One region of the Shewanella sp. M-Br genome, then DNA from elsewhere that is predicted to be linked to it. Evidence: predicted binding sites of a transcription regulator. Region 1 holds the regulator's gene; the other holds the start of a gene.
What was found. The regulator sigma-54, encoded in region 1, starts transcription at its own class of promoters, with help from an activator protein. The targets are predictions, from matches to a motif close to GTTGGCACGNNNNTNGNNT.
Positions count from the first base shown of each region.

Region 1 (7,884 bases):
TGTTTACCGTTACTAAAGCGTTTTGCCAATTGCTCTGCGACGTAAACTGATCTGTGCTGTCCACCTGTGCAGCCAATGGCCACAGTTAAATAACTGCGATTGTTACGCTCGAGGTGCGGCAGCCAAGTCTCCAGTAAATTTTCTATTTGCCAGATGAACTTATTGACCAGTGGTTGGCGATTTAAGAACTCAGCCACGGGTTCATCTAAGCCAGTCAATGGCCGCAGCGCCAACTCCCAGTGGGGATTGGGCAGAAAGCGTACATCGAACATAAAGTCGGCTTCGGTGGGCATTCCGTGCTTAAAGCCAAAGGACTCGAAGTTGATCACGAGTTCTTTATCGACACTACCAAGGAGAATTTGTCTGACTTGGTCGCTTAAATCATAGATATTCAAATTCGACGTATCTATGTAGTGATCGACCAGTTTTGACATAGGCTCGAGCAGTTTCCCCTCCAGCTTTATCGCTTCTTGCAAAGAGACTCGGCTCTTCGACAAAGGATGCAAACGGCGGGTTTCGCTGTAACGCTTGAGCAGAATTTTATCGCTGGAGTTAAGGAAGAAGCTCGTTAACTCAGTATCTGGAGGTAGGCTAGCGAGTTGTTTCACTAAGACCTTATCCTGCTCAGGCATGTTACGCACGTCGACACTGATGGCGACGAGATCGTTACTGCCTTTGAGTTGCTCAAGCAAACTGCCAATCAATGGCAAGGGAAGGTTATCGACACAATAATAGCCGAGATCTTCGAGTACCCTAAGGGCGACAGATTTGCCTGAGCCTGAGCGGCCCGACACTATGACCAGTTTCATCCAGTGATTACCTGATAGAGTTCCGTTTCATCATGCGTCTTGCGTAATTGCTTTAATATTTGCTTGTCGCTCAGCTTTTCGGCCATGCAAGACAAGGTACTTAAGTGCTGCTGACATTGGTCTGCAGGCACCAGTAGTGCAAATAAAATATCAACAGGTTGCTTATCGATAGCATCAAATGCTATCGGCTCTTCACACTTAATTAGTATGGCAATGGGCTGATCTATATCGGCTAGTCGACCATGTGGAATGGCGATGCCGTTACCTATACCTGTGCTCCCCATCTTTTCGCGCGCCACTAGGCTTTCGAATATCTCTTGAGATGAGAGGGTCGGGTACTGGGCAGCGACTAAGTCGCTGATGAGTTCCAGTACCTTTTTCTTGCTGCCCGGAGTGGCGCAGGTAGTGCACTCCGGCCGCAGTATGGTACAAAGTTCCATTATTAGTGTTTTGTTAACTTCTCTTTGTGTTTAATAACCTGACGGTCAAGCTTGTCAATCAGGGCGTCTATAGCGGCATACATGTCAGCATGCTCTGAAGTTGCAAAAACTTCACCACCTATGAGGTTTATTCTCGCTTCAGCAATCTGTTGCATTTTCTCAACATTGAGCACAACGTGCACATTATTGATCTGTTCGAAATGGCGTTCAAGTTTTGAAAACTTTTCTTCTACATATGCACGTAACGATTCGGTAATTTCGACATGGTGTCCACTTAGGTTTATTTGCATAGAAACGTCCTCCGATATCCACTGTAGGTTATAAACTTTTACGCTGATTAGAAGGTGGAATAAGCATAGCCTCTCGGTACTTCGCAATGGTTCTGCGGGCTACGTTGATCCCTTGTTCTGCCAGAAGTTGTGCCATCTTACTATCGCTTAATGGTTTTTTCTGGTTTTCCGCTGCCACCAGTTTCTTTATAAAGGCTCTGATTGCTGTGGATGAGCACTCACCACCATCGTCAGTCCCGACGTGGCTAGAGAAGAAGTATTTTAGTTCAAAAAGTCCCTTAGGGGTATGCATGTATTTTTGAGTTGTGACCCGTGAGATGGTGGACTCATGCATTTCTACCGCTTCAGCAATATCGTTAAGCACCATAGGCTTCATGGCTTCTTCACCATACTCAAAGAAACCTTGCTGATATTGCACTATGCAATTAGCAACTTTAAGCAAAGTGTCGTTACGGCTTTCTAGACTCTTAATAAACCATTTAGCCTCTTGCAGATGGCCGCGAATAAATTGGCTATCGGCTTGGTTTTTTGTGCTGCGTGCCATAGAAGCATAATGTTGATTTACATTGATTTTGGGCATGCAGTCAGGATTAAGCTCAACGACCCAGCGGCCATTTTTCTTCGACACAGACACATCTGGGATAACGTATTCGTCATTATTGGGCGTGATCAACAAACCTGGGCGAGGATTGAGGGTTTGGATGAGTGCTATACCATCCCTTAATTCATCTTCTTTTAATTTAGTCTTACGCATCAACAACCTAAAATCACGGGCGGCGATCAGATCTAAATGATCTTTGATCAGCATACGGGCGTTTTCTAGGTTGGGAGTATCAGCGGCGAAATGCGACAGTTGGATCAGCAGGCATTCACTTAAATCGCGGGCGGCAACGCCTATGGGATCAAAATGCTGAATGCGCTTGAGTACGGCTTCGACTTCGTCAAGCTCAACTTCAGGATTGCCCATGGCTTCGAGAATTTCTTCAGTGCTTTGGGTGAGATAGCCCTGATCGTCGATTGCATCAATAATGGCGGTGGCAATGGCTAAATCGGTTTCAGAAAACGGCGTGAGGTTTTTTTGCCATTCTAAGTGTTCGTACAAACCTTCACTGGTCTCGCCTTGGAAGGGCATATCGTCTTCACGACTGCCGCCGGGGCCTGAGTTTGGGGAGGCGGTAAACACTTCATCCCATGTGGTGTCCATGGGGAGCTCATCGGGCATGGATTCTTTGGTTAGCGACTCTGCCGTGTCTATGGTGGAGCTGTCTTTTTCTGGTGGCAGAGTGCTAGATTCACTGAAATCCGTATCGGATAGCGTTTGGTTTACAGGGGTTTTAGTGGCGTCGAATTGATCCTCTTCCAGCTCGAGAAGGGGATTAGAATCTAATGCTTGCTGGATCTCTTGCTGCAGTTCTAATGACGACAGTTGCAACAGACGTATGGCCTGTTGTAATTGTGGCGTCATGGTTAACTGTTGACCCAGTTTGAGCTGGAGTGACGCTTTCATGTTACCGCTGATCCCTACGTTATTATTGTTGGATGAGGTCGCTTATTATTATCTTGAGTGAAGCCCAATGGCGGTATAAATTGCCTCCATTGGCTTCGCTCGATTAACTATAGCCTGAATTGTTCACCTAAGTACACAGCCCTAACTTGCTGATTGTCTAAGATCTCTGCTGGAGTTCCTTCGGCAATCAGGTTTCCGTGACTCACAATATAAGCATGTTCACATACATCTAATGTCTCGCGGACATTATGGTCTGTGATCAGTACGCCAAGGCCGCGACTTTTGAGTTGTTCGATAATCTTCTTGATGTCGATAACTGAAATAGGATCGACGCCGGCAAACGGTTCATCGAGCAAAATGAACTTAGGATTAGCGGCTAAAGCCCGCGCAATTTCGACGCGACGACGTTCGCCACCCGACAATGACATGCCTTGGCTGTCACGGATGTGGGTGATATGAAACTCTTCGAGCAGATGTTCTAGTTCTTCTTCTCGTTCTTCGTTTTTAAGTTCTTTACGAGTTTGCAGTACGGCCATGATGTTGTCATGAACAGTTAGCTTACGAAAGATACTGGCTTCCTGCGGTAAGTAACCTATGCCTTTGCGGGCACGCAGATGCATAGGATCTGCGGTTAAATCATCATCGTCGATAAAGATATGTCCCTTATCGCTCTTCACTAGCCCGACAACCATGTAAAAGGTCGTGGTTTTACCTGCACCGTTTGGACCGAGTAGGCCAACGACTTGACCGGTTTTTACCGTCAGACTGACGTCTTTAACCACTTGGCGACTCTTGTAACTTTTCGCCAGATTTTGTGCTCTTAAGGTGATTTGGGTCATTTAGAGTCCTGCTTTTTCACAGGTTTATCCGCTGGAGCATCTGATTTAGCATCATCTTGATAGTTTTCTGGCTGAATAATAGTGATCACGCGATCGTCACCACTGCCAGTACTCTCGGCCATCAATTTCTGTTGAATCATGTTATAGCGGATTAAATTGCCTGTAACTTGGCTACCCGCTTGATCTAATGACGCCATACCTTTCAGTGTTAAGGTGCGGCTTGCCATATCGTAACGAATTTCTTTCGCGCTGGCCGATGCAGGACGGCCATCGTCTAATATCTGGCTATACGTAGCAGGGTTGCCTGTGGCGACTAAAGTTTTGCTATTTTCACCTTCAGCGGAAAATGCACGCAGTTCATTTGCTTGGATTTTTATTGAGCCTTGGGTAACTTCAACCGGACCAAAGAAGATGATCTGGTTGTTTTTGATATCCGCAGTTTGGCTCACAGCTTTAATTTTGACTTCTTGCTTTAAGTCGCCCACTTTCGCGAAAGCACTCATGCTCATAATTAGCATTAGGCTGGCAAGTAATACGTTATTTTGCTTCATATGTTCCTACTACCTGACTGGTCAATTGCACTTCTTGCGCGTTGAGGTCGGCATAAAGGCCTTGGCCTTGAATATTAAAATCTTTCCCTGTGACGTAAATGGTGCGGTCAGAGGTCATTATCATCGTATTGAGATCGAGTTCCAGATAACTGGTGGACAAGGTCTGGATCGGTTCTTCTGGGCTAATGGCATCAATAATAACATTGTTTTCTAATACAACCTTGCCCGTTTCCTTGTTTAGCTTGCCCTGATCTGCTCTGAGTTGCCATTGTGCTTTACCTTGGTCTGGATAAACAAGATAAACAGGTTGAGTAAAGTAAGTTTGATTCGTTGAATCATAATGTTCCATGTGTTTCGCCGTCACACGGCTATTGACTAGCCCTTGTTCATTGAACTCAACACTGCGCAGATCTTCAACGATGAAATCTGGGGTATTTTGATCTTTTACTCTGTTATCGGTATCACCGCTGTGTTTGTTCTGGACCTGCCAGTAAAGCGCTAGTGCAGTTCCAAAAAAAGCGATAATCGCGAGTGTCACACGACTCATATACTCATTCCATGGGCCGAAGTGAATTTATTTTGACTTAGGAGTAACAGATCTGTGAGTTCACGCAGTGCACCGTGGCCACCATTGAGCGTAGTCACAAAATGGGCGTATTGGCGTACATAGGGGTGGCCGTCAGCAACACTGACCGCTAAACCGACGACATTCATCACTGGCAGATCGACAATATCATCACCGATATAAGCCACTTCTTCTGGGGTAACACCATAGAGTGCGAGCAATGCTTCATAGGGCTCGAACTTATTGTCTACGCCTTGGTAGATATGGGTAACCCCAAGCGCCGTCATACGGTTTTCAACGATTTTGGATTGACGTCCAGTGATAACCGCAAGATTAAAACCGCTGGTGAGTATCGAGCGCACGCCATAGCCATCGCGAGTGTGGAAGGCTTTTAGCTCTTCGCCGCTATTGCTTAGGTAAATACGACCGTCGGAAAACACCCCGTCGACGTCACAGATCAACAGTTTAATCTTTTGCGCGCGTTGCCACACATCATCACTGATTGGGCCGTAAAATCCTTGCTGTGGCATTAAATGACTCCTGCTTTAACCATGTCTAGCATGTTAAGAGCGCCGATTGGATGGCGGTCTTTATCGATAACAATTAATCCGTTGATGTTTTTTGAGTCCATCACTTGCAGCGCTTGAGCGGCCAACACACCGTCTGTGATGGTCACGCAGTTACGGGTCATCACATCGGCGATGGGTGTAGTGCGTAGATTTACTTCGGCATCGATAACGCGGCGTAAATCACCATCGGTGAAGATACCAACCAGCTTGCGCTGATCATCGATAATCGCCGTCATGCCTAAGCCTTTTTTGGAGATTTCGTACAGGGCTTCTGTGATGCAAATATCGTGGTTAACGAGCGGTAAGTCATCACCGCTATGCATGACATCGCAGACTTTTAACAATAACTTACGCCCTAAAGCGCCGCCAGGATGGGACATAGCAAAGTCATCACGGGTAAAGCCTTTCGCTTGTAGTAGCGCAATGGCAATCGCATCGCCCATCACTAAGGTCGCGGTAGTGCTTGACGTTGGGGCGAGTCCCAGTGGGCAAGCCTCTTCTGGAACTTCAATACATAAATGCACTTTAGCTAAGCGCGCCATGTTCGATTCGGGTTTGCCTGTTACCGCAATAACGGGTACGCCCATACGTTGGATGACGGGCATTAAGGTGAGGATTTCGCTCGACTCACCAGAATTAGAAATCGCTAAAATCACATCGTTATCGGCTAATACACCGAGATCACCGTGGCTGGCTTCACCCGGATGCACAAAAAATGCGGGCGTTCCTGTGCTGGCGAGGGTGGCAGAAATCTTATTGCCGATATGGCCCGATTTGCCCATTCCCATGACAATCACTTTGCCTGTGCAGTTAAGGATCAACTCGCAAGCTTCTGCAAATTCAGCCGAATCAACATATTGATAAAGATTGTCTAGGGCTGACTTTTCAATGTCGATAACTTTACAGCCCCATTGGCGCAGTTGTGATTTGTCTACCATGTCTATCTCTCTTTTTGCATTGTCTTTGTCGCCCCATTGATGGGATTGGAATAGCACAATTTGGTACGCGATAAAGATGATATGTAATAGGCTTTCTGCCAAGTTTTAGTTTGTTTTCAGACGATTTAGCTTATGTTTCGTTGTGGTGAATTCCCTAAAACAACAAAACAATTGCGGCAGGCTAGAGCGATTGATCCGACTCGTCAAGTTCAGCTGCGGCAGCTATGCATGCACAATACCCTGTTTAGCGGTATAAGGTCTTGAGCAATATCATCGTCTTTGTCGTTTATTTCAATGGATTTATCCCATATCGCAGCGGGTATTACCCTATAGGATGCCTCTTTTGCGCAATTGCGGATCGACTCTCCCCGATAAAAGTGGGCGAAGAGTGAGCTAAGTGCGAACGAATTAGCCAATACTGCCAATTCTGCAACTAGGTTGAAAACATTAAGTAACATTTTACCTGTGCAGAGTGAAAACTTAGGGCGCATTTTCGCTGTAAATGAGGCAAATTGAAAGTATCGCAGGGCGATAGTGTCGATTCGGTTGTAGGTTAAAGCGCAATTACGTACAATTTGCGGCTCTTCGATTGGTCAGTCTCGGAAGACTAGGATCACCTCATTTGCAAATGTCGGAATCAAGCATGACTCAAGAACAAACGCCGTTGGTTGAGATCCGTAATTTGGGGTTTAGCCGCGGTCAGCGTGTGATATATGAAGATATTAGCCTGTCTATTCCAAGGGGCAAGGTGACGGCGATCATGGGGCCGAGCGGCATAGGCAAAACGACCCTGTTAAAGTTGATCGGCGGCCAATTAACGCCTGACCACGGACAAGTGCTATTTGATGGCCACGATATCCATGGCGTGAGTCGCAATGAATTATTTAGTCTGCGTAAGCGGATGAGCATGCTGTTTCAAAGTGGCGCGCTGTTTACCGACATTAATGTGTTCGATAACGTGGCGTTTGCGCTGCGCGAACATTCTGGTCTGCCAGAAGACATTATTCGCACTATCGTGCTGATGAAGCTTGAAGCCGTAGGCTTGCGTGGCGCCGCCCAGATGATGCCAAGTGAGTTATCCGGTGGTATGCAACGCCGCGCAGCATTGGCTAGAGCCATCGCGCTTGAGCCTGAAATGGTGATGTACGATGAGCCTTTTGCCGGCCAAGATCCAATCTCTATGGGCGTGTTAGTGAAGCTTATTCGTGAGTTATCGGATGCGCTCAATTTGACCTCCATCGTAGTGTCCCACGATGTGGATGAAGTCCTCGGCATTGCCGATTATGTATATGTGGTGGCTGACAAAAAAGTCATCGCCCACGGTACCCCTGAAGAATTAAAGTACGCTGATAATCCGCAGCTGAAACAGTTTATTC
Region 1 covers NZ_BJBV01000010.1:54,312-62,195, forward strand. The annotation lists gene rapZ (RNase adapter RapZ) at 1-809, opposite strand, end outside; gene ptsN (PTS IIA-like nitrogen regulatory protein PtsN) at 806-1,249, opposite strand; gene hpf (ribosome hibernation promoting factor) at 1,252-1,539, opposite strand; gene AAA952_RS10175 (RNA polymerase factor sigma-54) at 1,568-3,046, opposite strand; gene lptB (LPS export ABC transporter ATP-binding protein) at 3,154-3,885, opposite strand; gene lptA (lipopolysaccharide transport periplasmic protein LptA) at 3,882-4,436, opposite strand; gene lptC (LPS export ABC transporter periplasmic protein LptC) at 4,423-4,983, opposite strand; gene kdsC (3-deoxy-manno-octulosonate-8-phosphatase KdsC) at 4,980-5,531, opposite strand; gene AAA952_RS10200 (KpsF/GutQ family sugar-phosphate isomerase) at 5,531-6,508, opposite strand; gene mlaF (phospholipid ABC transporter ATP-binding protein MlaF) at 7,152-7,884, shown strand, end outside.

Region 2 (7,884 bases), on a different contig from region 1:
TCAGCAAGACGATTATCAACTTGAAAATCCATCAGCGCACTATGAAGTTGCCGAGTTAATTTACCTACTTCTTCGAATAATTCTCGTTGCAGTGGAGCAGCAAGCTCCCGAAATAAATCATCTGCCTGACTTTGCTCACCTGCACTTAATAATTCAACTAAATGCTGAGCTTGCTCGAGCGTGATGAGCCCTGATGTTTGTGACTTCATAGCTCATCCTTGCTCAAGCGAGTCGTTCGAATATTTTATCTAACTTCTCTTTCAGCGTTGCAGCGGTAAAAGGCTTAACCACATAACCATTCACTCCCGCTTGAGCGGCAGCAATAATCTGTTCACGTTTTGCTTCAGCAGTTACCATTAATACGGGTAAATGCTTTAGCGAATCATCAGCGCGAATTGCTTTTAACAGATCGATTCCTTGCATACCAGGCATATTCCAATCTGTAACAACAAAATCAAAATCCCCCTTTTGCAACATCGGCAGGGCTGTTGAGCCATCGTCTGCTTCTTGGGTGTTATTAAACCCCAAGTCTCGCAACAAGTTCTTGATGATACGCCTCATTGTCGAAAAATCGTCAACAATGAGAATCTTCATATTCTTGTCCAAGGTTTCCTCCGGTGAGCTGACATTCTGTGCTCGATTAATAATTATACTTATGTCCAGTGCTTGAGTTTAGCTTTCAATCGCAACATTGCCTGACTTAATATCTGGCTAACCCGCGATTCACTGACTTCAAGAATGGCGCCAATCTCTTTTAAATTCAATGCTTCATCGTAGTACAGGGATAACACTAATGCATCTCTTTCAGGCAATAATTTAATTGCCTCAACCAGAGCAGAATGAAATTGGTTCTCAGCTAATGCTTCAAATGAATCATCATCGGACCGATCACTCACTGTAAGTATATCCTGAGATACGCCTAAATCTTCTATCCCTATGATTTTTCCGACAGAAACATCGTTAAGAATATGATGGTACTCATCGAGCGTCATATCAAGTTTTTCTGCAATTTCTGTGTCGCGTGCATCACGGCCCAGTTCTTGCTCTAACTCATCAATAGCATGTGCAACCTTACGATTGTTACGATGAACGGAACGAGGGACCCAGTCGCCACGACGAATTTCATCTAACATGGCTCCACGTATGCGTATGCCGGCGAAGGTTTCAAATTTCGCACCCTTGCCACCATCAAACTTGGATGATGCTTCTAGTAACCCCATCATCCCAGCTTGGAGTAAATCATCTAACTGCACAGATGCAGGTAGTCTGGCGAGTAAATGATGCGCAATTCTTTTAACCAACGGAGCATACTGTTCAACGATCGACGATTTATTGTCTAAACAAGTATACGCAGCGGCTTTATTCACTCGTTTTTTCCTCTTGAAAATCTGGTCGTTGTACTAAACGCTCAACGAAAAACTCCAAATGCCCACCAGGTTGCTGCGGCACAGGCCAGCTCAAAATTTTATTTGCCAATCCTTGATACGCAATCGCCGCTGGTGATTTAGGATAAGCTTCAACCACCAATTTTTGTTTACGAACTGATTTACGTAAGTTTTCGTCAAATGGAATCGTGGCGACTAATTCAAGTGCAACATCTAAAAATCTGTCGGTCACTTTACTGAGTTTAGCAAATAATTCCATACCTTCGCGTAAACTACGCACCATATTGGCAACTATTTTAAAACGGAACACGCCATGCTCACGGCTGAGAATTTTAATCAGGGCGTAGGCATCGGTAATCGAAGTGGGTTCATCACAAACAACGACTAGCACATCCTGCGAAGCACGTGAGAAACTGAGCACCATATCTGAGATCCCAGCCGCAGTATCTACGACTAGAATATCAAACTGAGTCCGCATCTCACTAAATGCACGGATTAATCCAGCATGTTGCGCAGGGCTTAATTCCACCATCCCCTGTGTTCCTGAGGTGGCAGGTACTATGCCTATCCCCTTAGGACCACGCACGATAATATCGTCAAGCTCTGCATCACCAGAGAGAACATGAGAGAGGTTACGCTCGGCACGAATACCCAGCATGACGTCGACGTTTGCTAAGCCAAGGTCAGCGTCAAGTACCAAGACACGCTTGCCTTTTTCGGCTAATGCCACAGCAGTATTAATAGAAACGCTGGTTTTACCCACGCCTCCTTTGCCACCTGTGACCGCGATTACTTTCACTTTTTCGTTATAGGGTTGATTCATCATACGTAAACCACTTGCTTGATCCAGGGTCATAAATCTACTCAAATGCACAGGCCATATTATCTGACCACGCTGTGTCTTGTAATGATTGTTGTTCTGTACTATCTAACGCTGCGAGTGCCTGCTGGGCTAAATCTAGGGTATCCGCAACTTTCATATCTTCAGGAACTCTTTGTCCATCAGTAATATAACTTAATGGTAATCCGTTTTGGATCAACACACTTAATGCCCCTGCTAACGACACAGATTCATCGAGTTTTGTGAGAACGACACCAGATAGGGGAATGCGTTTAAAATGATTGACTGCATCTTGCAGCACACGGCGCTGCCCTGTCGCAGACAGTACCAGATAACTGCGGATAGGTATCCTGCTATTTGCAGTTAAATTATCAAGTTGCTGGTAAAGGCGCATATCTCGCTGTCCCATGCCAGCCGTATCTATCAATACTAGCTTGCGATTCCTAAACTGATAGAGAATTTGCTCTAATTCATTTAGATCATGAGCTTGCTTTACTGGGCAGCCCATTATTTTGCCATAAGTTGCTAATTGCTCATAGGCTCCGATGCGATAATGATCTGTGGTAATTAAAGCAACATGTTCAGCACCATGATGTGCCGCAAAACGGGCAGCAAGTTTAGCTAATGACGTTGTTTTACCAACCCCAGTAGGACCAACTAATGCAACCACTCCGCCCTGCTTAACAATGTCATCGCCCTGATTATCAAGCATATTCGCAAGACTTTGTGGTAATGCTCTGACTAATTCAGCTGGCGTATAATGCTGACTCAGCGCGGCTAATTTATTCGCAACCGCAGGGGAGAATTCAGCCTCAAGCAATTTGGCTTCGAGCATAGCACCGACGGGATCGATGCGTTTTTTATGTTCCGTCATCAAGGAGGATACTTGATGTGTCAGTAAATTACGCAGTGATGCTAATTCATCACGCATAGCTTCAATATCAGCACTTTGTTTCTGTGATGTTTGTGGCTTTTTATCAAACGAGGAAGGCACTTCACGACGTTCTGGTTTCACAGCAGTAGGGGCTTGTAAGCCCTTAGCCCATGCAGGTAACTCAGCATCAACTTGCTGATGTGACATTTGTTGATTCAAACGGCTTTGCTGCTTCTCAAGTAAGGCTTGTAATGAGTCTGCTGGTGCGGCTGGCTTAGCGCGAGTTTCTACACGGACTGGCTGCTTAGCACCTAGGGACACGAGATCGTCGCTCACGTCCATAAAGGTCGGTGCTGGCGCAGTGGCTGCAGTTTTCGCTTTAGGTTCGTCATAGTCAACGGCAGCGACAATTTCGATGCCACCGTTCACTTTTTTATTTGACATAATGACGGCATCTGAGCCGAGTGTTTCTTTCACTTGGGCCAGTGCGGCGCGCATGTCTTTGGCAAAAAATCGTTTAATCTTCACTTATGCGTCCTCTACTGGCCGACTGCAGATACGATACGTATTTGCTTCTCATCAGGTATTTCTTGATATGAAATGACTCTGAGATTAGGAATAGTATGTTTAACAAAGCGTGACAGCGTCGCGCGTAACATACCTGACGTCAACAATATGGCGGGTTGTCCGACCATTTCTTGCTTCTGAGCCGCATCGGCAAGGGACTGCTGCATGCGTTCTGCAAGACCGGGTTCAATATTAGGACCATCACCACCGGTTGCTTGCATTGACTGATGCAACATCTGTTCCAACTCTGGCGCCAAAGTAATGACGGGGATTTCGAGCTCTGGGCCTGAGATTTCCTGAACTATCATACGTTTCAAAGCGATACGTACAGCGGCAGTCAAGACTTCAGTGTCATTACTCTTAGTGCCATATTCTAACAAAGTTTGCACTATAGTACGCAAGTCTCTAACTGAAACCCCTTCATTTAATAGGTTCTGCATCACTTTTACGACATGTCCTAGTGGCATGATATCTGGAATAAACCCATCAACCAGCTTAGGTGAGTGTTTTGCAAGCATATCCATCAGTTGTTGCACTTCTTCGTAGCCTAACAACTTAGCAGCATTATTTGTGAGTAATTGACTAATATGAGTTGCAACAACCGTCGCGGCATCGACGACGGTATAACCTAATGTTTGTGCGTGCTCACGTAACTCAGGAGCGATCCATACAGCTTCCAGACCAAAGGCGGGGTCGCGCGTTTCGATACCATCGAGTTTGCCATAGACTTGACCAGGGTTGATCGCCAATTCGCAATCATGACGAATATCTGCCTCTCCGACGACGACGCCCATTAATGAAATGCGATACGCATTAGGCGATAAATCTAAGTTATCGCGAATATGCACCGCGGGCACTAAGAAGCCTAATTCCTGAGACAACTTTTTACGCACGCCTTTAATGCGGCTTAGTAACTCGCCACCTTGGCCCTTGTCAACCAGAGGGATCAAACGATATCCGACCTCAAGACCAATAGTATCAACATGATGTACATCGTCCCAACCTAGCTCTTTAGGCTCTTTATCTTGTCTTTCTATTGGACCCGATTTCACTTGTTCTAGCGCTTTAAGACGTTTGTTTTCATTTCGTTTATAAACAAAATAAGCTGCACCAGCAGTCATAAAGGCAAAGCTTAAAAACGCCATGTGTGGCATACCAGGAACAATACCCATGACAAACAGGACTCCGGCGGCGATACCCAATGACTTATGACTGTCAAACATCTGACTCATCATCATTTGGCCCATATCACCCGACTCGTTTTGACGAGTCACCATCAAGGCTGCGGCGATTGACAATAATAAACCTGGGATCTGCGCCACTAAACCATCACCGATAGTCAGTAAGGTATAAATTTCAACTGCTTCAGAGAAACTTAAACCATGCTGCACAATTCCTATGATGAAGCCACCTACGATGTTGATCACTAAGATCATGATACCGGCAATCGCATCCCCTTTAACGAATTTGGACGCACCGTCCATCGCACCATAGAAATCGGCTTCACGGGTCACTTCAGCACGGCGTAATCTTGCTTGATCTTGGTTTAAGGTTCCGGCATTTAAATCGGCATCGATTGCCATTTGCTTACCAGGCATAGCATCTAAGGTAAAGCGGGCGCTAACTTCAGCGATACGACCAGCACCTTTAGTCACCACTGCAAAGTTGATGATAATCAAAATGATAAATACCACTAAACCAACGGCATAGTTACCACCGATAACCACAGAACCGAAGGCCTCAATCACCTTACCCGCGGCATCACCGCCATTATGACCCTCAAGTAAAACCACACGAGTAGAGGCAACGTTCAGCGCAAGACGTAATAACGTCGCCACTAGCAGGACACTTGGGAAAGCAGCAAAATCCAACGGTCTATCAGTATAAATTGCGACTAATAATACGATGAGCGCTAAGGCTATGTTGAATGAAAAGAGTATGTCTAATAGAAATGGAGGGATAGGTAAAACTATCATGGCCAATGCTGCGAGTACGAGTATAGGAGTGCCTATACCTTTAAACGTACTCAAGCGCATTTGTTTTACTTGACCTAAAGTCGCTCTAACATCCATTCATATTTACCTAAACTTTGACGTATGACAGCATGAAAGCAAAAAATACGCCAATAGCGTATTGGTCTGCAATAATATCACGACTTCAAAGAATTTTTAGCTTAGGTCTTAATATTTTAACTCATCGGGAATGGGTTGATTAAGCGGGATTGGGATAGGCTTGCGTCCTCGACCTTTTTGGTACTGGCGCAACTGAAATACATAAGCCAAAATCTGTGCCACGGCGGTAAACAACCCTTCAGGGATTTGTTGATCTAGCTTAGTCGTATGGTATATAGCTCTTGCTAATGGCGGGGCAGAGACGATTGTCACATTATGGGCCCTTGCAATCTCACGAATTTTAAATGCGACATCATCGACACCTTTGGCAACAACGAAAGGCGCGACTGAACGCTGCACGTCATATTTAATTGCTACCGCAAAATGCTCTGGGTTAACAACTATTACATCGGCATTGGGTACTTCGGCCATCATTCGACGTTGAGCCAACTCGCGTTGCATCTGCCGTACTCGCCCTTTGACTTCAGGCTTCCCTTCAGTATCTTTATACTCATCTTTTACTTCTTGTTTGGTCATCTTAAGTTGTTTGTTGTGATTCCAAAGTTGAAATGGCACATCTATGACGACAATAAACAAAATCGAGGAACATAACAGGATAAACATCCAAACCAACAAATCTAATGCATGGTAAACATTACCAGGAAGATGGTCGCTAGACAGCAACATGATGTCATTGAAATAGAAGCTTAATAAAAAATAAGCAGAAAACGCTACTACCGAAAATTTAGCAATGCCTTTGGTGAGTTCAACCAGAGCCTGCACGCCAAACATGCGTTTAAAACCAGCAAGGGGACTCATTTTACTGGCTTTTGGCATCATAGCTTGGGTTGAAAAATTGATCCCACCAAGAGAGACGTTACCGATAAACGCAACAACTACAATCAGCAACATAATTTTAGCCATGGGCCAGGCTATTTCACTCGCAACAACGCCCCACACGTTGAACATTTCATTCGTATCAAAAATTTGCGCCCTATCCATGGTAAATACAATTTCAAACACCCGAGTTAGGCTAATGGCCAAACTTGGGCCTAGCATATAAAACCCACATGCCGCCGAAATCAATACCGCTGCAGTCCCGAGTTCTTTCGAACGTGCAATCTGTCCTTTTTCCCGCGCCTGTTCTAGACGCCTCCCCGTGGGTTCCTCTGTACGTTCGCCACTTGATTCTTCAGCCATGGGCCTCTCCTAATCCCATCATATCAAGCCATCAGCGTTACATTGGAGCGCTAACATATCGCAAAGCAGCACTTGAGCCGTCGACCATACTTCATCGAAGTGTGCCATTACCGGTGTTAGGGTTAACCACAGAATAAACAGTCCACCAATCATAGTGATCGGAAAACCAATAGAGAAAATATTCAATTGCGGCGCGGCGCGGGTCATGACTCCGAAAGACAAGTTAACTAATAACAAGGCGATAATCGCAGATATCGACATAGTGAGTGCCGCACCAAACATATACGACCCCCAATCAGCCAGTGATCGATAACTTGTCAGTGTTAAGCCTTGATTAGAAATTGGCAAAGTTTCAAAGCTTGCCACTAGCATACGGATCATCAAAAGATGGCCGTCCACTGCTAAGAAAATCAATGTCGCCAATAAAAGGAAAAAGTTACCAATAACGGGTGTTTGTTGGCCAGAACCGGGGTCAACCATAGAGGCAAAGCCTAAACTGGTCTGCATACCAATGATCTGTCCAGTGAGCACAAAGACTTGCATTACCATTTGAGTCACAAACCCCATGGCAACGCCAATAATGATTTGCTGCGCCGTGATAAATACTGCGCTTAACGAAAATAAATCCACATTTTGAGTTGGAGGAAGAACGGGTGCTATCGCAAAGGTAATCGCCATCGCCAATAATAAACGCACTCGAGTTGGTGTCGTTGCCGCACCAAAGACCACCATAACCATCAACATGCTAGCAACGCGGAACAATGGCCAAAGATAAGCGGCAATGGTTTGCATTAAGGTATCAAGCAGCAGCTCCATCGCGTTAGCCTATCACTTGAGGAATGCGATTCACCATCTCGATGAAAAAGTCCATCAGGGTTTCAACTAACCAGTGCCCCATAAACATTA
Region 2 covers NZ_BJBV01000021.1:15,095-22,978, forward strand. The annotation lists gene AAA952_RS16760 (protein phosphatase CheZ) at 1-209, opposite strand, end outside; gene cheY (chemotaxis response regulator CheY) at 223-606, opposite strand; gene AAA952_RS16770 (RNA polymerase sigma factor FliA) at 654-1,367, opposite strand; gene AAA952_RS16775 (MinD/ParA family protein) at 1,360-2,241, opposite strand; gene flhF (flagellar biosynthesis protein FlhF) at 2,246-3,628, opposite strand; gene flhA (flagellar biosynthesis protein FlhA) at 3,640-5,739, opposite strand; gene flhB (flagellar biosynthesis protein FlhB) at 5,848-6,978, opposite strand; gene fliR (flagellar biosynthetic protein FliR) at 6,997-7,794, opposite strand; gene fliQ (flagellar biosynthesis protein FliQ) at 7,799-7,884, opposite strand, start outside.
Region 2: the regulator sigma-54 is predicted to act here: its motif matches at 5,776-5,794, upstream of flhA (flagellar biosynthesis protein FlhA).